Linked DNA regions of Stappia indica. The protein of the gene in region 1 binds, or shares a complex with, the protein of each later gene. Links are inferred from orthologs where the notes say so. Each region holds a gene or a part of one and is shown on either strand. Other genes may lie near its edges.

Region 1 (3,249 bases):
TCGGCGCGCAGCACGCGCGGGCCGAGCGGCATCGGCACCACGAAGGGCAGCGCCCGCAAGAGGGCGCGCTCCTCTTCCGAAAAGCCCCCTTCCGGCCCAACCAGAACCGCCAGCGGCACGCCCGGCGACAGGTTCTCGAGGGCGGCAAGCGGGTTCTGGCTCGCCTCGCCCTCGTCGCAGAAGACAAGGATCCGCGCGCCCTCGCTCGCCTGCCAGCCGGCGAGCAGCGCCTCCAGCGCCACCGGCTCGTCGATGGCTGGAACGGCGAGGACGCCGCATTGCTCGCAGGCCTCGACGGCGTTGGAACGCATGCGCTCCAGGTTGACGCGGCCGGACTGGGTGTAGCGGGTGAGGACGGGGCGCAGGGCGCCGGCGCCCATCTCCACCGCCTTCTGCACCATGTAGTCGAGGCGGGCATGCTTGAGCGGGGCGAAGAGGTAGTGAAGGTCGGGGAGCGGGGCTTGCGGGCGGGTCATGCTGCCTGCCACCAGCGAGGCCTGCTTGCGCCCCTCCTGGCGCAGCGCCGCGCGCCACTCGCCGTCGCGGCCGTTGAACAGCAGCACCTCGTCGCCGTCCTTCATCCGCAGGACGTTGAGCAGATAGTTGGACTGGGCCCGGTCGAGCGCGATCGCCGCGCCGGCGGCAAGGCCGTCTTCGACATGGAGGCGCGGCAATCGGAATTCGTAACGGGGCATGGCGGGATTTTCCGGGACGCGTGAACAGGAGAGCCGTGGACCGGCGGGCGCGCGGTCTTGACGGGGGGACCAAGGTGCGGTCCCCTCGCGGGACACACAGCACCAACCGGATCCCGCCTTGGCAGACAGCGACAACCTTTCCGAATACTCGGTGTCAGAGATTTCCGGCGCGATCAAGCGCACGATGGAAGACGCCTTCGGCTATGTGCGCGTGCGCGGCGAGCTCGGGCGCATCTCGCGCCCCGGTTCGGGGCATATCTATCTGGACCTCAAGGACGCGCAGTCGGTGCTGTCCGGCGTCATCTGGCGCGGCCAGGCGGGCCGGCTGAAGATCCAGCCCGAACAGGGGCTGGAGGTGATCGCCACCGGCAAGATCACCACCTTTCCCGGCCAGTCGAAATACCAGATGGTGATCGATTCGCTGGAGCCGGCGGGCGTCGGCGCGCTGATGGCGCTGCTGGAGGAGCGGCGGCGCAAGCTTCTCGCCGAGGGCCTGTTCGCCGAGGAGCGCAAGCGGCGCCTGCCCTTCCTGCCCAAGGTGATCGGCGTCGTCACCTCGCCGACCGGCGCTGTGATCCGCGACATTCTCCACCGCATCTCCGACCGGTTTCCGCTGCATGTGCTGGTCTGGCCGGTGCGGGTGCAGGGCGAGACTTCCGCGCGCGAGGTGGCGAACGGCATCGAGGGCTTCAACCGCATGCTGCCGGGCGGCGCGATCCCGCGCCCGGACGTGATCATCGTGGCGCGCGGCGGCGGCTCCATCGAGGACCTGTGGGGCTTCAACGACGAGATCGTCGTGCGGGCTGCGGCGGCGTCCGAGATCCCGCTGATTTCCGCGGTCGGCCACGAGACCGACTGGACCCTGATCGACCATGCGGCGGACCTGAGGGCGCCGACGCCGACGGGCGCGGCCGAGATCGCCGTGCCGGTGCGCGGCGAGTTGATGGCGAGCGTCGACGGGCTGGCGCGGCGGCAGATCTCCGGACTGCTGCGGCTGATCGCCGGGCGGCGGACGGAATTGCGGGCGGCCTCCGCCGCCCTGCCCTTGCCGCGCGACCTGCTGGCGCTGCCGCGCCAAAGGCTCGACACCTATGCGGAACGGCTGGCCCCGGCGCTGCGCGCCGGCCTTCGCGACAAGCGCGGCCGGCAGATGATGGCCGCCGGTCGGCTGTCGCCGCACACGCTGGCGCGCACGGTGCTGATCGCGCGCGAGCGGCTCGGCGGGCTGGAGGCGCGGGCGCTCAGGGCACATCGCCAGCAGCTGGCCCGCGACCGGGCGCGGCTCGACGGCGTCTCCAAGCTTTTGGAGAGCCTCTCCTACAAGAATGTGCTGTCGCGCGGCTATGCGCTTGTACGCGATGCGGACGGCCAGCCGCTGCGCTCGGCCCATGGCGTCCGGCCGGGCGATGCGCTCACCATCGAGTTCGGCGACGAGAGCCGGCTTGCTGCGACCGCAGCCGGCGACGGCGAACCCGATGTGGGCAGCGGAGCCAGCAGCGGAGGACGCGAACCGGCACAGCCGGCGCCGGCACCGCGTGCCAAGCCGCGCCCGGCCGCCAAGCCGCGCGAGAGCGGACAGGGCTCGCTGTTCTGAGGGGCTGCGAGGCTTCGGCCTCCCTGGCGTCCTCCCGGGCAAGCGAAGTGCGACCCGGGACCGGGGAGGCACGGCGGTTGTCGTGTCTTTCGGAAGCACTTCCGATAGGCCCTCGGCTCGCCGATCCCGCATCTCCGCTTCGCTGCGTGCGGGATGACGCAAGGAGAGGTCAGCAGACTCCCGCAACCGCTCTGGGAATGAATAGGCCCCGGCTCTGCGCTTGCGCTTGGCCGGGGTGACTTCGGAGGATGGGGTGAGGCCGCGCAATCTTCTCAGGCCGTCCTCCCGGGCAAGACGCAGCCGCGACCCGGGAACCATTGGCACCCTCGGCAGATGTGAGGCGGAGGACGCTCACCCCACTCTCGGCTGTCATACCTGCGAAGGCAGGTATCCAGTATCCGCCGGGGCAGATGGTGGCGCGAAGGCAGCCGCCGACATTTCGGTGGCTGCGCTCCGGCTCGACTCGAACCGTTCGGGGTTACTGGTTCCCGGTCTTCGGCTTCGCCGAAACCGGGACGACACGCAGTGAGTGGGAGCGCGCGTCGGCGTGTCTCCCGCAACCGCTCTGGGAACGAATAGGCCCCGGCTCTGCGCTGCGCTTGGCCGGGGTGACGGCCGAGGGGATGGGGTGAGGCCGCGCAATCTTCTCAGGCCGTCATCCCGGCCGCGCGCAAGTGCAGAGCCGGGAACCATTGGCACCCTCGGCAGGTGTGAGGCGGAAGACGCTCACCACGCTCTCGGCTGTCATACCTGCGAAGGCAGGTATCCAGTATCCGCCGGAGCGGGCAGGTTTGCGAAAGCGGCACCCCCAGCCTCGGCGAGGGTTACTCGCGGTAACGTCGCGGCTCCGGCCGCACGATCGGGGGTTACTGGATCCCGGTCTTCGGCTTCGCCGAAACCGGGACGACACGCAGTGAGTGGGAGCGCGCGTCGGCGTGTCTCCCGCAACCGCTCTGGGAA
Region 2 (3,080 bases), 200 kb from region 1 along the record:
AAGATGACGCAAAATTCAACTTGAGACACTGTCATTTCTTACACTGAAAAATTGTCGGCATCTTGCGGGCGAGAACCTTTTATCAAGTAGCTTTTCACTTTTCGGCATATTCCACCTTCTGAAACGGCTACGAATCAATTAGTATTATCATTGCCTTCACAGGCGATGCAGCGGACCTCCCCTACGGGCCTTAGCGCGCCCGCACCTCTCTCCGGGGCCGGCACTTTCGAGCCGCCCCGGCTTTCTTTTGTCCGCAGCCCGCCAGACGCCGTCTGCGTCACCGCTGTTCCCTTGCCTTTGGCTCATTGACACGCCCCGCTGCGGCCGGTCAGATGAGCTACCAAGCGCCCGCAAACGGCCCAAGCAAGGAAACGCCCTTGGCAACCCTCTACCTGCATCACTCCGCCTATCTCGACCACCTCACCCCGGTCGGGCATCCCGAACGTCCCGACAGACTCCGTGCCATCGACCGCATCCTGGAGCACGAGCGCTTCCAGACGCTGCAGCGCGAAGTCGCGCCGATGGGGCGGATCCAGGACATCGCACGGGTGCATCCCTCTTCCTATATCGACATGCTGCACACGATGGCGCCGCAGGACGGGCTGGTGCGCGTCGATGCCGATACGACCATGTCGCCCGGCACGTGGGAGGCCGCGATGCGCGGCGTGGGCGGCGCCTGCCAGGCGGTGGACGAGGTGATGAGCGGCAAGGTGGGCAATGCCTTCTCCGCCTCGCGCCCCCCCGGACACCATGCGGAAACCGCGCGCGCCATGGGCTTCTGCCTGTTCAACAATGCCGCCGTGGCGGCGCGGCACGCCCAGCAGGAGCACGGTGCCGAGCGCGTCGCGATCATCGATTTCGACGTGCATCACGGCAACGGCACCCAGGACATCTTCTGGTCCGACCCGACAGTCATGTACTGCTCCACCCACCAGATGCCGCTTTATCCGGGCTCAGGCGCGGCGAGCGAGCGCGGCGAAGCCGACACGATCGTCAACGCACCGCTGGCGGCCGGTGACGGCGGCGAGGAGTTTCGCGAGGCGATGGATCTTGCGATCCTGCCGCGAGTCGAGACCTTCCAGCCGGACCTGGTGATCATCTCCGCCGGATTCGACGCCCACACCCGCGACCCGCTCGGCGGGCTGAACCTGGTCGAAGCGGATTTTGCCTGGGCGACGATGAAGCTGATGGAGATCGCCGACCGTCAATGCGGCGGCCGTGTCGTGTCCGTCCTGGAAGGCGGCTACGACCTGGAGGGCCTTGCCCGCTCGACCGCTGCCCATATCATGACGCTGATGAAGGCGTGACGCCCCCGTCCACAGGCTGCGGCCGGGGAAGCGCCGGCTGCCTTGCCCGGCACCGGGGCGCCCTGTAGGTTGGCACTCCAAACGAGGCAGCAAGCAGGAGCCGACGCGTGGCCCGAGAGGATATCGACCCGGCGATCGAGGCGCTCGCCTTCGAGGTTGCCCTGAAGGAACTTGAGGAGATCGTCGGTCGGCTCGAGCGCGGCGACGTCCCGCTGGAAGAGAGCATCAAGCTCTATTCGCGCGGCGACCTGCTGCGCCGCCACTGCGACAAGCTGCTGAAGGCGGCGGAAGCCAAGGTCGAGCGCATCCAGCTGGCCGAGGATGGCAGCGCCACCGGAACCGCCCCGCTCGACGTCGACTGAAGCTGCAGCCCGCTATTCCTTGGTATAAAGCGCGATGCGCGACAGGAAGGCCGCCGACAGTTCGGCCCGATGCAGCCCGCCTGCTTCGAACAAGGCGTCGAGATCCTCTTCCAGATAGCTGCGATAATACGGCTCGTGGAAGAGGTCGGGAAACAGCTCCAGCAACCCGTCGTTCTCCGGCAGGTCGCCACGCTGCAGGCTGTCGATGAAGATCAGCCGCCCGCCCGGTTTCAGCACCCGGCCAAGCTCGCGAGCGACCACGCGGCGGATCTTCGGCGGCAGTTCGTGGAACAGGTAGACGCAGGACACCGCATCGAGGCTGGCATCGGCAAAGGGCAGGCTTTCGGCATTGGCATTGACGAAACCCGCTCTCCGCGACCGGGCTTGCGGCAATATCTCGCGCGCATGCTCCAGATACGGCAATGACAGGTCGACGCCTACGCCGCGAAGCCGCGGGAAGGCAGCAAGGGCCGGCGCCAGCAGCCCGCCCGTCCCGCAGGCGATGTCGGCATAGGCGATCTCGCGCTGATCCTTCCGGCGCACCAGCTGCGACAGATGCACCAGCCCCTGCCGCCGCATCGCCGCGCTCGCGCCCTTGAACAGCACCTCGACCTGGAAGTCGTAGATGCGGGCGCTGTCGCGCGACAACCAGCCTTCGCTCTGGAAGTGGAAGTTCTGCCGGTAGTAGCGCGGGAGTCCGGACGCGCCCTCGCGGGTGGCCTCATAGACTTCCTGATGGCCGCCGGCAACGCGCCGCCGGGCAACCTTCGGCACATCGGCAAGAAACCGCCGGCTGAGGTCGAGGAAGGTGCGCGGGCTGCCGAACTCGCCCTCTGGCATGGGATAGTGTCCGGCCTCGACATTGGCGAGGTCTCGCGCGAACAGCCCCGCAATCTGTGACAAGAGGCGCCGCAGGTCCGGTGTCGATATGGTCCGGCGGCGCGCGGCTCCGCTTTCCTCGCCGCCGGGCTGCTTCGGATCAGGCTTGCTGTCGTCACGCGCTGACCTGACGATGCGGCGCGAGATCGACTGGGCGAGCTCGCCGTGGACCGCGAACCAGGCGACGCGGGAGCCCTGGCGGGCGGCATAGCGCGCCCTCCGGCCCCAGTTGAAGGCAAGTCCGGCAAGGCTCGTTTCCGCCATGGCGCTCTCCTGTCTTTCGACCCGGGTCGCCGCGACGGCTTGCTCAGCCGCGCGACAGGACCGCGACAACCTCAATATGGGGCGAAAAGCGGAACTGATCCACCGGCAGGACCGACGAGATCCGGTAGCCGCCATCGACGAGGATGCGCAAGTCGCGCGCCAGCGTCCCCGGATTGCAGGAAACAGCGACCACCGTCGGCACCTTCGAGCGGGCAAGCTCCTTCGCCTGCGCCTCGGCGCCGGCACGCGGCGGGTCGAACACGACCGC

The links.
Region 2: the proteins of xseA (region 1) and GH266_RS18825 are in contact, whole or in part, in a cryo-EM structure (PDB 8TXR), measured with the Escherichia coli proteins. The link is inferred for Stappia indica from one-to-one orthologs.

What each region holds. Positions count from the first base shown.
Region 1 is NZ_CP046908.1:3,832,753-3,836,001, reverse strand. The notes cover bases 116-3,051. They hold xseA (exodeoxyribonuclease VII large subunit), read left to right. Parts: upstream 116-813; coding sequence 814-2,289; downstream 2,290-3,051. Other genes in these bases: GH266_RS17900 (16S rRNA (uracil(1498)-N(3))-methyltransferase), read right to left, coding at 116-695. In the rest of the region: more of GH266_RS17900, read right to left, coding at 1-115. UniProt on the Escherichia coli protein: Bidirectionally degrades single-stranded DNA into large acid-insoluble oligonucleotides, which are then degraded further into small acid-soluble oligonucleotides.
Region 2 is NZ_CP046908.1:4,034,127-4,037,206, reverse strand. The notes cover bases 275-3,041. They hold GH266_RS18825 (exodeoxyribonuclease VII small subunit), read left to right. Parts: upstream 275-1,414; coding sequence 1,415-1,669; downstream 1,670-3,041. Other genes in these bases: GH266_RS18815 (class I SAM-dependent RNA methyltransferase), read right to left, coding at 2,856-3,041; GH266_RS18820 (class I SAM-dependent methyltransferase), read right to left, coding at 1,682-2,812; GH266_RS18830 (histone deacetylase family protein), read left to right, coding at 378-1,307. Also shown: more of GH266_RS18815, read right to left, coding at 3,042-3,080. UniProt on the Escherichia coli protein: Bidirectionally degrades single-stranded DNA into large acid-insoluble oligonucleotides, which are then degraded further into small acid-soluble oligonucleotides.